Regions from separate parts of the Clostridium kluyveri DSM 555 genome, predicted to be linked through region 2. Evidence: riboswitches for the same ligand, from Rfam matches in the RefSeq annotation. Region 2 holds a riboswitch; the other holds the start of a gene.
The links. Region 2 has a riboswitch for S-adenosylmethionine ahead of CKL_RS06435 (DUF2325 domain-containing protein). Riboswitches for the same ligand answer to the same signal wherever they lie in the genome.

Region 1 (8,117 bases), 690 kb from region 2:
AAAAAATTAGATGCTTCAAGCTTAATTAAAAAATATACAATAATCATCAACAATAAAAAATTTAATAAGAATCTCATGGTTATAATGTTTGTAAGTCTTGAAAACCCAACATTTATTGATAAATTTATAGAGATCATCCAGGGGGAAAATGAAATTGTTGAATGTCATTATTTAGCCGGCGAGTTTGATTATGCATTAAAAATTATTACTGAAAATACAGAAACCCTTGAAAAAGTTTTAAATAAAATAAAGTGTATTAAAGGAGTTCAGAAGACTAAGACAATAGTTACCCTTTCTACAATTAAAAATAACTATTCAATAATACCTGACCAAATTAAATAATAGGGGGAATATATAGTGATTATAGGAGTGCCTAAAGAATTAAAGAATAATGAAAATAGAGTGGCTATAACACCAGCCGGGGTACATGCTCTAGTGAGGGATGGCCATCAGGTTTTGATAGAAAAGTCAGCTGGAATTGGAAGTGGAATAGAAGATAAAGAATACCAGGATGTTGGCGGCAAAATAATAGATACAAATGTGGAAATATTTAAAGAATCAGATATAATAGTAAAGGTAAAAGAGCCAATAGAAGAAGAATATGAACTTTTTAAAGAAAATCAGATTTTATTCACCTATCTTCACCTTGCTGCCAATGTACCTCTTACAGATTTATTAATTAAAAAGAAAATTACATCCATAGCTTATGAGACAGTACAACTTGATAATGGAAGTCTCCCATTACTCACTCCTATGAGTGAAGTGGCAGGAAAAATGTCTATACAGATAGGGGCAAATCTACTTCAAGAATATAATGGTGGAGCCGGTATATTACTTGGTGGAGTTCCAGGAGTACTGCCTGGAGAAGTTGTAATCATTGGAGCAGGCGGTGTGGGAACAAATGCTGCTAAAATGGCTTTGGGACTTGGAGCAAAAGTTACAATACTTGATATAAATAAGGATAGATTAGTTTATGTAGATGATATATTTAACGGAAGATTGTCTACATTAGTCTGTAATGAATTCAATGTGGCCGAGATGGTTAAAAAAGCAGATCTATTAGTAGGAGCAGTATTGGTAATAGGATCAAAAGCACCTAAAATTGTTAAAGAAGAAATGGTTAAAACTATGAAGAAAGGTTCTGTAATAGTTGATGTAGCAATTGATCAGGGAGGATCCATAGAAACCATAGACAGGGCTACTACTCATGATAATCCATGTTATGAAAAGTATGGTGTAGTTCATTATTCAGTATCCAATATGCCTGGAGCTGTATCAAGAACATCTACCTATGCACTTACTAGTTCTACTCTTCCTTATTTGGAGGATATAGCTAACAAAGGAGCAGAGAAAGCAATGAAAGATGATAAAGCTCTTTTAAAAGGTCTCAATGTATACAAAGGGTTTGTAACTTACAAGGCTGTGGCAGATAGTTTAAAACTTGAGTACAGAGCACCAGAAAGCTTATTATAATATAAAAAAGAGATATTTCAAAGCTTAAGCCAATGTCATTACGGAACCTTTTTTGATTTAATGGGGCAGCTTTTTAGTAAAAAATAAATCTCCCACTCGAAAGAGTGAAAGATTTACGGTAAAATTAATATATGCCAAAATACATTAATTTATATAAAAATTATACTTTAAATCGTGGAAATTATCAATTAAGACTTCCACTAAATATTGAGTACATGATTCCAGATAATGATTCGGTGTATTTGCTAAGTCAATTTATTGAGGAGATGGATTTAACAGATTTGTATTCGACTTACTCCCGTATAAGGGAGAATAAGGCAACACCACGTCAGATGCTTAAAATTGTACTTTATTCTTATATGAATCACAACTATTCATCAAGAGCAATGGAACAATCTTGTTATAGAGATGTTAACTTCATGTATCTTTTAGAAGGCTCTCCTGTACCAGATCATTCTACATTTGCAAGATTTCGCAGTCTTCATTTTTCACCATGTACAGAAACAATTATGGCTGAAATGACTAATTTTTTTTATGAAATTGGGGAAGTACTGAGAAATGATATATTTATTGATGGAACAAAAATAGAAGCGTGTGCTAACAAATATACTTTTGTTTGGAAAAAATCAGTTTCAAAAAATTTGAAAGGGTTGCTTTCTAAATTAGCTATTTTTGTGGCTGAATGCGAAGAAATGTATGGATCAAAATTTGTGTATGAAAATAAAGTAAAAATAAAGCATATAAAAAAACTTCGCAAGAAACTTTATGCCTTAAAGAAGAAAGAAAATATAGAATTTGTGCATGGCTCTGGTAAACGAAAAAATCCAATTCAACGGTCTATTGAAAAACTTGAAGAATACCTTGATAAATTAAAAGAGTATACACAAAAAATCCATACCTAAGGTTGTAAACTAAGAATGAATCGAAGTATTCAAGTAGAAGGTTCTTTTGGAGAGATAAAGCAAGATATGGGTTTTCGTAGATTTCTGAGCAAAGACAAAAGGAATGTTTTGTCTGAAAGTATTCTATTAGCAATGGCACGTAATATAAATAAGCTGCATAATAAAATTCAATCAGGTAGAACCGGAACCCATATTTTTGCACTTAAAAAGAATGCCTAATTTTAAAATTTTAGAATTAAAAAAAACCTTATCAGAAAAGGCTTATTAAAGTAGGCCATTTTTTAATTATTGAACTTATTTGGCCTTAAAACATCATGAAATTTCTTATAAAGTACTAAAAAAGCGCTGCCGCGTTAGCTTATTTTTTATGCTAATGCGACAGCCCCTTTTATTAATAAAACTTTATATCAAAAGATTCAGGATTAAATCCTTTTTTCTTAAGTACTATGTCAAGTAATATTTTTACAAGATATGCAGATAGGATTATGTTCAATATGCAAGTTCCATCGCTTATTAGAGTATGTGAAGTAGTATTTCCAAAACCTCCAAAAAGTATGGAATAGATATTACTGTAGATTGTAAGGGTGTATCCTGCCAGTAGTATTAGCAGCCTGTTATCTTTTAAATATATAAAAGATAACATTGACAATGCTGCAGCAGGAAATAAGTATCTTTCATGCATTCCGGTAGAAAAAGTAAAAACTCCTGAAATTTGAACAAGTGCACAGGAAAAGGCAAATATTTTGTTTTTACTTTTAATATAAATATACCAGGAAAAAGCTGTAATTGCTATAATTGCAATTATTCCCCAAATTTTATAACTGAATATAAAAAATGTAGAGGAGCTTTCTTTATAATTTCCGCCAAGTAAATTAAAAAAATTAAAAGCATTTACAGAAGCGTAAGGGTATTCTGATATGGTATTTTTATATAATTTAAAAATCCACAGTGCATTTTGATTAAAGGAAAATGGGAGTATAATAACTAAAGAAGTCACAATACATGAAGCTGCACATTTAATAAGAGTTTTTAAATTTTTCCTGGCTATAAGTTCAAATAAGAGTACAGGAAAAAATATAATTCCCTGAGGTTTCATAAGCACTAAAGAGGTAAAAAGTATAGATGAAAAAACAAATTTCCCTTCTGATAAAAAGAACAAAGAGAGAACTAAAAAAAGAGTGAAAAAAGAATCTACCTGTCCCCAAAGGGATGAATTTATAAAAATAGCTGGGCTAAAAATATAAAAAGCACTTAAAAGAATACCCATTTCTAAAGAAAAATATTTTTTAGCCAATTTATATATCATATAAGCTGTTACAATATCTGCTATCATAGAAGGCAATTTTAAAAGCAATGTATAGTAAGGAGTTATTGAACTTATTTTCGCTAATTTACCAATTAAAAATAATATATAGATATATAATGGAGGATAGTCAGCTGATTTAGAATTTACATAAAACTGAGATAGACTGTTTGCAGCGGAGGAAGCCCAGCTTTTAAATAAATTTATATCTCCACCGTATCCTTCCATAACTGTGGATAATGAAATTCTTAAAAATAATCCTACACAAAGAAGTGAAAATATAAGTATTTTTGTGTTTGAATTATTTATTTTAAAGTTTCTATAGCCGAAAAAATAAAAGGCTGTAATACATAGTGCAAAAAATATTATTAAATATAAAGTGAGTAATGGGGCATATTTATTATTTGAGAACATAGATTCTCCTCGTTGATTTCTTCCTCCAGGAATTTGAGCATTACTGCCGGGAGTTTTGTTGTTATTTGATGAAAAGTTTTTATTAGGTGTATTTGAATTAACTCCTCCTTGTGTTTTTTGTTTATCATTTATTTGTGCTCTTTGTCTGTTTTCTGAGTTGAATTGTTCCACTCTGCTCCGGGATGTATTAGTATTAGCTGTATAATTTTTTATATTATAAATACATAAAAATGCAGATAATAATATTAAAAGAATTAGACCAATTTTAAGCAGATTTTTTTTGAAAAATATTTTTATCATATTTTTTGAATCTCCTTTTCTAGAATTATATTTTTACCATTTAAATATATTTTCATTAACAAAACTTAAAATAAGCTTAAAAAGTAATACAAAATTCTGTTAATATAGTTTTAATAATGTTTTGTGATATATTATAATCTAAATAGATAGAAATATGTGGAGGCGTTTTTATGGAGAAAATTGCATTATTGACAGATTCGGCCTGTGATATAGATGAAGAAACTATAAATAAATATAATATAAATATCCTTTCCTTCAGAATTATATATAGGAGTGGAGAATATATAGATAAAGTTGAAATCACTCCAAAGGAAGTATATGATAATATGAAAGTGGAAATTCCCAAATCTTCACTGCCTTCCATGGAGGATATGGAGATGGTCTATAAAAGACTTGAGGAAGAAAATTACACCCATGTAATTGCCATAGTTATTTCAAGTGGACTTTCAGGTACATATAATGCTTTAAAAATAGTAAGTGAAAAGCATAAAAATTTGACTACTTATATATATGATTCCAAATCTACATCTGTGGGAGAGGGAATCATTTTAAAAGAGTGTGGTAAACTCATTGAACAGGGGAGAAATTTTCAACAAATCGTAGATACTATACCAAAGATAAAAAGTAATATGCATTTCTTTTTTGTTTTTGGCACTTTGGAATATGCTAGAAAGGGTGGTCGTATAGGAAAGATACCTGGTACTATTGGAGAGATACTAGATATAAAGCCTATTGTTTATTTCGATGATAGCTATGGTGTTTGTTGTACTTATGACAAGGTCAGAGGAAGAAAGCGCTCTTTAAATAAAATGGTAGATATAGGAAAGAAGTTTTTAGATAAAAACCAATGTGAGGTGTATATAGTACATGGTAATGCAGAAGAAGATGCAGATAGAGTTCATAACATGATTTTACAATTACCTAATATAGAAAATATACACATGATAGGTCAAATAAGTCCTATAGTTGGGGTATATTCTGGTCCGGGAACAGTTGGAATATGTTATTTTACAATGTGACCATTGACATTATAAACTTAAGTTGATATAATTAAATCCGTAAATTGAATATGAATCTTGAACTTATCAAGAGAGGTGGAGGGAACAGGCCCATTGAAGCCCGGCAACCAATACGTTGTATAATGGTGCCAAATCCTGCAGCGAAGGCTGAAAGATGAGAGAAATATTATGTATGTTAAATCTGAGGTTTTCCTCAGATTTTTTAGTGCTGTATAATTTTATTTGTAGAGGCAGGGTGAATATTATTGATAAATATTAATAATGTTGGTAAGAGTTTTGATAATAAGGTTGTAATTAAAAATATAAACCTTAATATAAAAAAAGGGGAAATATTTGGAGTAGTAGGACAGAGTGGAGCAGGGAAATCTACACTGCTCAGATGTTTAAATGGCCTTGAAAGCTATGATACTGGAAGTATAAAGATAATGGACAAAGAGGTAAAAGACTTAAAAGGAAAAGAAATAAGAGTTTTCAGGAAAAATTTGGGTATGATATTCCAAAATTTTAATTTGCTAAATAGGAAAAATGTATATGATAATATATCACTTCCCCTGGAGGTATGGGGATATGATAAAAACAAAATAAAATCTAGAGTAGAGGAATTATTAAAATTAGTAGCACTTCGTGATAAGGCTAAAAGTATGCCAAGGCAATTAAGTGGAGGACAAAAACAGAGAGTGGCTATTGCAAGGGCACTTGCTTTGAATCCCAGTATATTACTCTGCGATGAAGCTACTTCAGCCTTGGATCCTAATACTACACAATCTATACTTGAACTTTTAAAGAAGATAAATAAGGAATTTGAACTAACCATAGTAGTAGTAACACATCAAATGGAAGTAATAAAAGAAATATGTAACAAGGTAGCAATTATTGACAGTGGGGAGATAAAGGTAGAAGGAGATGTGGAAGAAGTATTCCTAAGGCCAGGTGAATATTTGAAAAAATTGCTGGGAAATGAAAATTTACTGCCGGAAAGAGGAATGAACATAAGAATATTTTTCCCGAAGGAAATAAGTCAGGATAATTTGATAACTTCTATGGCTATAGATTTAAATATAAAATTTTCCATAGTGTGGGGAAAACTTGAGAGATTTCGAGATAATGTACTGGGAAGCCTAGTAATAAATATAAACCAAAAAGATAAGGAACAAATATGTAATTATCTTTCTTCAAAAAATGTAACATGGGAGGTGGAATAGTATGAGTTTTAATGAAATATTTAAGCAGGTACTATTTCCGGCTGTAGGAGAGACATTTTATATGGTAATAGTTTCTACAGTATTTGCCGTAATTATAGGATTTATACCTGCAGTTTTACTAATAATAACGCAGCCAGGGGGGCTTAGGCCTAATAAGGCAGTTTATAAGGTTTTAGATGTAGTGGTAAATTTACTTAGATCATTTCCATTTATAATACTTATGATAGCTATCTTTCCTTTTACAAAGCTTATAGTTGGAAAAGCCATAGGTACTACGGCAGCCATAGTTCCACTTACCATAGCTGCAGCACCTTTTGCAGCAAGGGTAATTGAATCCTCTTTTAAAGAAGTGGATCCTGGAGTAATAGAGGCATCTAAATCCTTTGGGGCAAGTAATATTCAGATAATATTTAAAGTTATGCTAAAAGAAGCTCTTCCATCTATAGTACTTGGAATAACACTTACAGTTATAAGTGTAGTAGGATATTCTGCTATGGCAGGTACAGTAGGGGGAGGGGGACTTGGAAATGTGGCAGTAAATTACGGATATTATAGATTCCAGACTAATATAATGGTGTATACTGTAATAATACTTGTGATAATTGTCCAACTGCTTCAAACTATTGGGGATATAATATATAAAAAACTTAATAAATAAAAATATATAAGGCATAAGTAAATAAAATTATAGTTTTACTCATGCCTTAATTTTTAAAAATTAATTGAAACTATGTATAAAATTCATATTAATATACAAATACCATTTTGCCGACTCTTAAAGCAATGGGTTTTGACCAGAGCCAGGTATTTGTTGTACTATCATCAAAGTAATATAACGCACCATTTGTTGGATCAGAGCCATAGAGTGCTTCATAAGCAGCATTTTTTGAATCCTGAGAAGCAGATTTGTTTATCCATCCATTATATACAGGAGTGAATTGATAATAGCCACCTGATACTTCATATATTACATCTTTTATAGTAGATGGAAATCTTGAATTTTGAACTCGGTTAAGTACTACAGCAGCTACAGCTACTTTAGCTTTATAAGCCTCTCCTTCAGCTTCTGCAGTTACTAATCTGGCCAGTAAATCTAAGTCACTTTCACTATAAGGTACTATAGAACCTGAGGAGCTTGTACTCTTAAAAATCCAACCTGCAGGTATGTTTAATACTTCACCTGGATAAATATACTTGTCCACATTGCTGTTAGCTGCGATTAATGTGTTAAGAGCTATACCGTATTTTTTTGCTATTAAATAAAGGGTGTCTGAAGGTTTTACAGTGTATGTACTAGAATTCACATATAAGACTTGATTTGGATATATTTCGCTGCTTTTTAGATTATTATTTTTTATAATAGTGTCTACGTCGGTTTTAAATAGTATACTTATTTTAAATAGAGAATCTCCCGACTTTACTGTATAATTAGCAGCATATACCTGTGTAAAAGACAACATGGAAAAAGTTAATGCAAATAGTAGTGTTCTGATTTTTTTGAAAT
Region 2 (8,117 bases):
TTAGAAATAAAGGATGTAAAAGAATATCTTCATAAAAGAGATATTCCTGTAAGATTATAAGGAATAGTTCTTGTAAAAAATATAATTATGGAATATATTAAAATAGGTGATAATATGGAAAAGGAAATTTTAAAAAATATAGATTTTAAAAAAGGGCTTATTCCTGCTGTAATTCAAGATTTTGAAAATGGAGAAGTGCTTATGGTGGCATACATGAATGAAGAATCTTTAAATAAAACTATTGAAACGGGAAAGACCTGGTTTTGGAGCAGATCCAGAAAAGAGTTATGGAATAAGGGGTCTACTTCCGGTCATTATCAATATGTAAAAAGTATAAGTGTAGATTGTGATTATGACACACTTTTAATAAAAGTGGAACAGATAGGAGCTGCCTGTCATACTGGAAATAGAAGTTGTTTTTATAGAAGTATATAGTTTAAATAATAAAATTTTAAAAGGAGTAGTTATTGGTGGAATTACAAAGTGTGGTAGAAGAATTATATAATGTTATAAAAGATAGAAAAGAAAATCCAATAGATGGTTCTTATACTAATTATCTATTTAAAGAAGGACTGGATAAAATACTAAAAAAAGTTGGAGAAGAGAGTTCAGAAGTTATAATTGCCAGCAAGAATGATAATAAAGAAGATAAGATTTGTGAAATATGTGATCTTATATATCATGTTTTAGTTTTGATGGCAAATGAAAATATAACACTGGAAGAACTAAGAAAAGAACTTGAAAAGAGAAGGCAAAAAATATGTAATAAAAAGCAGGATAGAAAAGCTATAGAGAAAATATAATTTTCATGCTATTATGGGCTGCATATAAGTTAACAAATATTTAAGCATTTAAATAGTAAATATTTAAGAATTAATATCTATAATAAAAATTATAGATAAACTTTATTTAGGAGCTGATGATAGCTTGAAAAATATAAAATTTAATATTATACCTCTAAGTCTCATGCTTGTAATACCTGCAATAAATGTAATTTATAGAAAATTAAACAATCCTCTCAATGGCTGTTATAATTTAGTCACTTTTTTAGATAAACAGGTGCCCTTTATAAAGGAGTTTATAGTTGTGTATTGGGCATGGTATCCTTTTTTGATATTAGTACTGATATATTTTTGCTTTAACTACAGGAATATTTATTATAAAACTATGATCACCATAATTTTAGGAATGCTTCTGTGTTATATGACCTATTTTTTCTTTCAGACAACAGTACCTAGACCTGCCCTTTACGGCAGAGATATTTTTATAGGTATTATTAAGCTTACCTATAGATGGGATAAGCCCTTTAATTGTTTTCCTAGCATACATGTCTTGACAACCTATGCAGCTATAAGGGGATGTATGGAAGGGGTAAAAAATAAGTTCAATAAAATGAGTATAAATTTTACGGGTATATTTATAATATTATCTACTCAATTTGTAAAACAACATGTAATTTTAGACTTGATTTCTGCTATAATATTAGCAGAGATATTATATAGATTTGCTGTAGGATTTATCTTAGAAAAATGTGAAATGATACTTTCAAATAAATATATTAATATAAATAGTGAACAATAAGCAGTTTTGACAATTAAATTACATTCAAATTTTGGAGATAATGAATTATAATATAAGTATGAGTTTTTAGGAGGGGTAAAAATGGATAATTACAAATTGCTGTCTGACTTAGTGGAAGCGTCTACAAAACCTATATTGGATGCTAAAGGCTATTGGCAGACAAGTATAGTAAATGTTTTAAAAGCAAAACGTGAAGAATTTGGGGATCTTAATGCTTATAGCCTGGAATTAAAAGCTGACATTGTATACATAATGACAGTATGGAGAAAACAAAGAAAGGTTATATATGACTGGGTGGAAAAATCAGCACTGCCTTCAGTAATCGAAGTAAGTAGTATGCTCTCAGATATCGACAATACCTCAAAAACAGAGGTGGTAGATGGAGATGTAGTTTTAAAATCAGGGGAACCTTTAGGCAGCGATGCCGCAAATATAGTAAAAAAATATAACTGCATAGAGAATATGAATAAAAGGGTAATGTTCATGGAAAGAGAATATTTTTATTGCCGTATAAGAGATAACATACTTTTAAACGTATACCAATTCATATGGGAAAATGGAGAATTGGGAGCTGAAGTGGTAAGAGATTGTACTAAAGAAACTGTGGATAAAATAGCTGATTTAATTTCACGCTGTGCTGACGAATGTGTAAAGGTAAATGAATTTGTTTAAGTAATAAAAAAATTATAAATTTAATCAAATAAAGAGAGAAGGTTTTAGCATTAATTATATAATAATTTAGTTGATGTTATTTGACAGTTAATGTTTTTGACTTTCTCTTAATTCTTAATTTTAGGGAGGATTATGCAGTGTTTGATACACACATACATACAATTTTTTCTACAGATTCAAATATGCAAATAGAAGATGCAATAAAATGTATGAGAGAAAAGAATATATCAGGTATAGTAACAGAACATATGGATATTAATTTTCCCAAAAAAGATTCATTCTGTTTTAATGTAGAGGATTATTTTAATTTATATTCTAAATATAGGGGTAATGATTTACTTTTGGGAATAGAGCTTGGCATGAAAGAAGATTGTTTTAGAGAGAGTAGTGATTTAATAAAAAATAATTCCTTTGACTATGTACTTGGATCAGTCCATTTGGTAGAAAATCTAGATCTTTATTATGAAGATTATTATAGAGGAAAAAGTAAAAGAGAAGCCTATGCTAAGTATTTTGAAGTTATACTGGGTAATTTGGATAAATTTCAATTTATAGATAGTCTAGGGCATATTGATTATATAGCAAGATATGCTAAGTTTGAAGATAAGGAAATATACTACGGGGAATTTTCTGATATAATAGATGAAATATTAAATAAGGTGATAAAAGAAGGCAAGTGTCTGGAGTTAAATACACGAAGACTTGATAAGAACATATCAGTAAAGAATATGATAAACATCTATAAAAGATATAACCAGCTGGGTGGAAAATATATAACTATAGGTTCCGATGCCCACCAAATTGAAGCTATAGGAAGTAATTTCATGGCGGCAAGAGAAATTTCGCAGTTCTGTAATTTAAAAATAGTGTATTTTAAAAATAGATTGATGGAATATGATAAAGGTTTTTAGTACATAGAGTTTTATCTGCATAAAATAATAAATGTGTGCAATTAAAACATGTAATGAACTCATGGATATATGCATATATATTTTAAGAAACTTTCTTTTTAATGGAATTCATTTTTATAGCTATAATGGATTTTATATCCTCTAGATTTTTATTGCTTAAGATTCTATAGGAATATTGATTTTTCCATGCATCTTTATCTTCTAAAGATAAACTATCCAACTTATTGTATAGCTTATTTAATTGATTTTCACCAATTTGAATAATTACAGTAAACGCACCCTTTTCAAAGAAAACATAACATATATGTTTATTTTTATGGCAATATTTATAACACCATCCATGGTCACTTCCAAAACGAAATTTAAGTCTGATTGATAGTTCATAAGAATCAATCATAAATTGGTGTAGTTTTTCAAGATATAAAATACTTTCCTTTCCAATAGTTTCATATATATCATTTAATGATGGAATTATTTGTTTGTTAAGCATCCGTTCGTACACTTTAGCTTCACTCCTTATTATAAAATTAATCCACGAGTTTTAGATTAAAAGAACTTTAGGAATATTCTTTTAGTTTTACTTAACCTTTAATCAATAAATATGTTTTTTATGTTTTCTTCAATACATATCCATGAACGTTTTGAAAACATAATTAAAGTATGATTTTTTTTAGATTGTTTTTTTATTATCTCAGTCATACTGTGTCCTATAAAATCTGTAAGTACTAATACTACATCCGTATTTTTAGGGATTTCTATTTTCTTATCCCCTTTTTTTCTACCTGTAATGTGATTAACTTTATTAATTCCACATTTGTTCAGCTTATTTTTAATATTATCAAGTCTGTCCCCTCCTACAATTAAAATATTCATAAAAATCTCTCCTTCTTATAATATATAGATTAAAAGTATTTATAAACTTCTTTCCTATTCCAAATAGTTTAAGAAAAATTAAAAATAAAAACTCTTCTTGTAAGATAAGTCACAAGAAGAGTTCCTTCATGCTTCTCATCTTTCAGGTTTTATACCTGCTGGAATTAGCACCGTTGAATGATGAAAAATCATTCAGGTTGCTGGGCATCATAGGGCCAGTCCCTTCGCCACTCTGGATAAGAAGTTCCGTATTCAATTGAAAAAATGATAACAGATATATATACTGTTTGTCAATAGAAAAATAAATATTTTTATATTTTTTTAAATTTAAAGGAGATTAAAATATACCTCTACAAATCCTGCTGTGATACCAGTGTAATAACAACTAATTGGGGGCGATTATTGATTCGGACAGGAAAGAGGCTGTTTCCAAGGCCTCGGCTGACCACCATTTTAGTTTGGTTCTTTTCATATAGGCCCTCAGAATATTTGGGGAAGAAGCCTTGATTTGGTGCAAAAAGTCCCCCGACAAGGGGTAAACGTATCTGTCCCCCATGAGCATGACCACTTAAAACCAAATCAATTCTATTATCTGCATACACGTGAAACAATTCTGGTCTATGTGATAACAAGATTGTGTAGTGGCTGCTCTCATTTTTCATAGTCTTCAATTTTGCATCAATTATGGCTGCATTTCTTCCAGATAAATTGTAGTTTGTTGTAAAGGATGGATCATCTAATCCTAACAACCGAATAGAATCTACACCCCATTTGATTGTAGTACCTTTATTATTTAATGTGATAACTCCGGTTTCTGCCATGTGTTTTTTCAATTTTTCGTATTGGTGGATTCTTGATTCATGATTGCCTGTAACATAATATATCGGGGCTATATCCACAGCACCATTGATAAAATCCAGTGCTTTTTGAAGATCTGTATGTCTGGAATCAATTAAATCCCCAGTGACAGCAATCAAGTTTGGGGATGATTCCTTCATTGCCCTGAGTAATTTGTTTTGATTGTGTCCAAATTCTTCATTATGTAAATCAGATACATGAATAATTCTAAATCCGTTGAAGGAGGCAGGAATCTTTTCACTATTAATATTGATTTCCGTTTTTTGTATGGACACATTACCCCAATATAACCAGACAGAAGAAGTAACAAGAATAATTGATAAATATGGTAATATCGTCTTACACTTTTTACCTTTTATAATTTTCATAGGACTACTCCACCTCCATGATCATCAATTAATATATAAATTTGATTAAATTATTTTTTACCCCAGAGCTTAGTTAATCTATCTTTAATTTTAGATTCAAATCCATTGGATGTTGGCTTATAATACACAGTATTTTTATGAGAATCAGGTAAATACTGCTGTTTTACAAATCCACCGTAAGAGTGTGGATACAGATAACCAGTACCATATCCTGATTTTTCTGCACCCTTATAATGGGCATCTCTTAAATAAGGGGGTATTCCAGAATCCCTGCGGCTTCTAACATCTTTCAGCGCAGAATCAATTGCAATGCAGGAAGCATTTGATTTTGGTGCTGATGCTACGTATATTGCTGCTTGAGACAATGCGTATCTACATTCTGGCATGCCTATCATATGCACCGCATTCATGGCATTTGTGGCTACTATTAAAGCCATGGGGTCAGCATTTCCAACATCTTCTGAGGCCTGAATAACAATTCTTCTTGCGATAAACATGGGGTCTTCACCAGCATCCAGCATTTTTCCAAGATAGTATACTGCTGCATCAGGGGAACTGCCTCGAAGTGATTTTATAAAAGCACTGATAGTATCATAGTGGGATGTACCCCCTTTATCATATAAGGTAATTTTCCTCTGGATGCATTCTTTTGCATCTTTTGTGGTTATAAAAATTTTATCTTCTTTTTTTGATGAAGTTCTAACTGCCATATCCAGAGCATTTAAAGCCTTTCTTATATCACCGCCGCTGTGCAGGGCAAAGTAATCAAATACTTTAGGGTCTACTTCTATTTTAAGATAACTAAACCCTTTTGGACTTTCAATTGCATTTTTTAATGCTTTTTTTACATTATTTTCAGAGAGGTGTTCTAGTCGAAAAATCATAGAACGGGAAAGAAGTGCATTGTTAACCTCAAAGTAGGGATTTTCCGTGGTAACTCCTATCAATATAATTATACCTTTTTCAACTGCATTTAGAACACTATCTTGTTGAGCTTTATTAAATCTATGTATTTCATCAATAAATAATATTGTCTTTTTAGAATAAAATTTCAAGTTGTTTTCTGCTTCTTTTATAATCTTTTTTACATCTGCCGTACCGGAATTTACAGCACTCAATTCGTAAAAATTTGCCTTTGTTGTATTGGCTATAATTCTTGCCAATGTGGTTTTGCCTACACCAGGTGGTCCGTAAAAAATTACAGAAGAAATATTATCTGTAACTATTGCTCTATATAACATTTTATCTTTACCTAAAATATGTTCCTGTCCTATAAATTCTTCTAAAGTCTCCGGTCTCATTCTTTCAGCCAAAGGTTTTAATTCTTTGTGATTTCTTTCATTAGCCATATCAAATAAATCCATAATTTCACTATCCTTTTTAAACTATTTTATATTATTATACTGCAAAACTGATAGTTTTTAATTTAAAAAGCAATATTTGAACATATTCTTGTTTTAATTGCTTCATCTGTTAAACATTATGAATGTCATATTTACCTTATAAGAATCTATAAAATGCAAGAAAGTCATCTAGAAAACAATACGAAATATTATGACAATTAAAATATATATTAATTGTCATAATATTTTCATATACAATCTTTGATAAATTATAAATTATATACTCAATTCAATGATGATTTAATACGAAAATTTATGTATCATTGATAAAAGAGTATTGAAAAAGAAATTGAATGGTGATAATATTTTAGACAATATTAATAAAAAATTTAGCAATATAAAATTAAATGGATAAAGGGGGAACTTTATGGAATTTGGACTTAAAATTAGAAAATTAAGACAGGAAAAAAGTATAAGTATAGAACAATTGGCTGAAAGGGCGAAACTTAGTACAGGACTCATAAGTCAAGTGGAAAGAAACATAACAGGACCTTCTGTAACCACATTGTGGAAAATAGCCAAAGCATTAAATGTATCAATAAATTATTTTTTTGATGAATATGAAGAAAAAGACAATGTAGTAAGAAAAGACAAAAGAAAAACCATAATTCTTCCCGATTCTAAGATAACATATGAACTATTGTCACCTAATCTCAAAGGAAAAATAGAATATCTGTTAGTAGAAATAGAGGCGGGAGAATGCAATACTAAAGATCTTATATGTCATGAGGGAGAAGAATGTGGCTATATAATTAAGGGAACACTAAAAGTTAAGTTAGGCAATAAGGAATATATTTTAGAAGAAGGTGACAGCATATATTTTGACAGCAATGTACCACATAGGTATATAAATGTTGGAAATGAAAAAGTTATATCTATATGGGCAATGACCCCACCTAGTTTTTAAAAATAGCCAGGGTAGTTTTCAGTATTATGAAATACAAAGCAGCTACTTTCCTTTCTACTGAATATCAATAGATAATTGAGATTTTGTTAATACATTAATAAAAAAAAGGAAATAAAATATAAAAATCATTAAAAAATATTGAAATTATTAATAAATAGTGATAATATTTAATGAAATATTATAAATTAAGTAGGATTTTTATGACTTTTTAATTCAATATATTGAAGGTAGGGGAGATGATATTTAATAAATAAAATCTAAGAATAATATATAGAAATTAAAAAAAATAAATTCTTGGGGGGCAAAATGAAAAATATAAAAAATTACAAAAAAAGGTTATGTGCAATTTTAATGGGAATTTGTTTATCTGTGTTTTCAGTAGGATGTGGAAATACAGGTTCATCAAGCAATGCAAATGGTTCTACTTCATCTGACAAAAGTAAATTAACTATTGCTATCAATGGAGATATGGGAACTTTGGATCCAGGTGTTACCATGGATAATATGGCATGGAAAATAACCTATCCTGCCTATGAAAGACTTG

Region 1: another riboswitch for S-adenosylmethionine. It lies ahead of CKL_RS03265 (methionine ABC transporter ATP-binding protein); the one in region 2 lies ahead of CKL_RS06435 (DUF2325 domain-containing protein).

Annotation. Positions count from the first base shown of each region.
Region 1 covers NC_009706.1:649,824-657,940, forward strand. The annotation lists gene CKL_RS03235 (Lrp/AsnC family transcriptional regulator) at 1-342, shown strand, start outside; gene ald (alanine dehydrogenase) at 358-1,473, shown strand; gene CKL_RS03245 (transposase) at 1,605-2,375, shown strand; gene CKL_RS21875 (transposase) at 2,391-2,594, shown strand; gene CKL_RS03255 (glycosyltransferase family 39 protein) at 2,767-4,392, opposite strand; gene CKL_RS03260 (DegV family protein) at 4,563-5,411, shown strand; SAM riboswitch class I at 5,472-5,572, shown strand; gene CKL_RS03265 (methionine ABC transporter ATP-binding protein) at 5,657-6,613, shown strand; gene CKL_RS03270 (methionine ABC transporter permease) at 6,615-7,271, shown strand; gene CKL_RS03275 (cell wall hydrolase) at 7,360-8,117, opposite strand, start outside.
Region 2 covers NC_009706.1:1,338,109-1,346,225, forward strand. The annotation lists gene hisF (imidazole glycerol phosphate synthase subunit HisF) at 1-60, shown strand, start outside; gene hisI (phosphoribosyl-AMP cyclohydrolase) at 115-435, shown strand; gene hisE (phosphoribosyl-ATP diphosphatase) at 471-803, shown strand; gene CKL_RS06415 (phosphatase PAP2 family protein) at 928-1,581, shown strand; gene CKL_RS06420 (hypothetical protein) at 1,663-2,253, shown strand; gene CKL_RS06425 (histidinol phosphate phosphatase) at 2,391-3,164, shown strand; gene CKL_RS06430 (DUF3788 domain-containing protein) at 3,247-3,654, opposite strand; gene CKL_RS06435 (DUF2325 domain-containing protein) at 3,753-4,037, opposite strand; SAM riboswitch class I at 4,170-4,280, opposite strand; gene CKL_RS06440 (metallophosphoesterase) at 4,388-5,263, opposite strand; gene CKL_RS06445 (replication-associated recombination protein A) at 5,314-6,627, opposite strand; gene CKL_RS06450 (helix-turn-helix domain-containing protein) at 7,034-7,573, shown strand; gene CKL_RS06455 (ABC transporter substrate-binding protein) at 7,880-8,117, shown strand, end outside.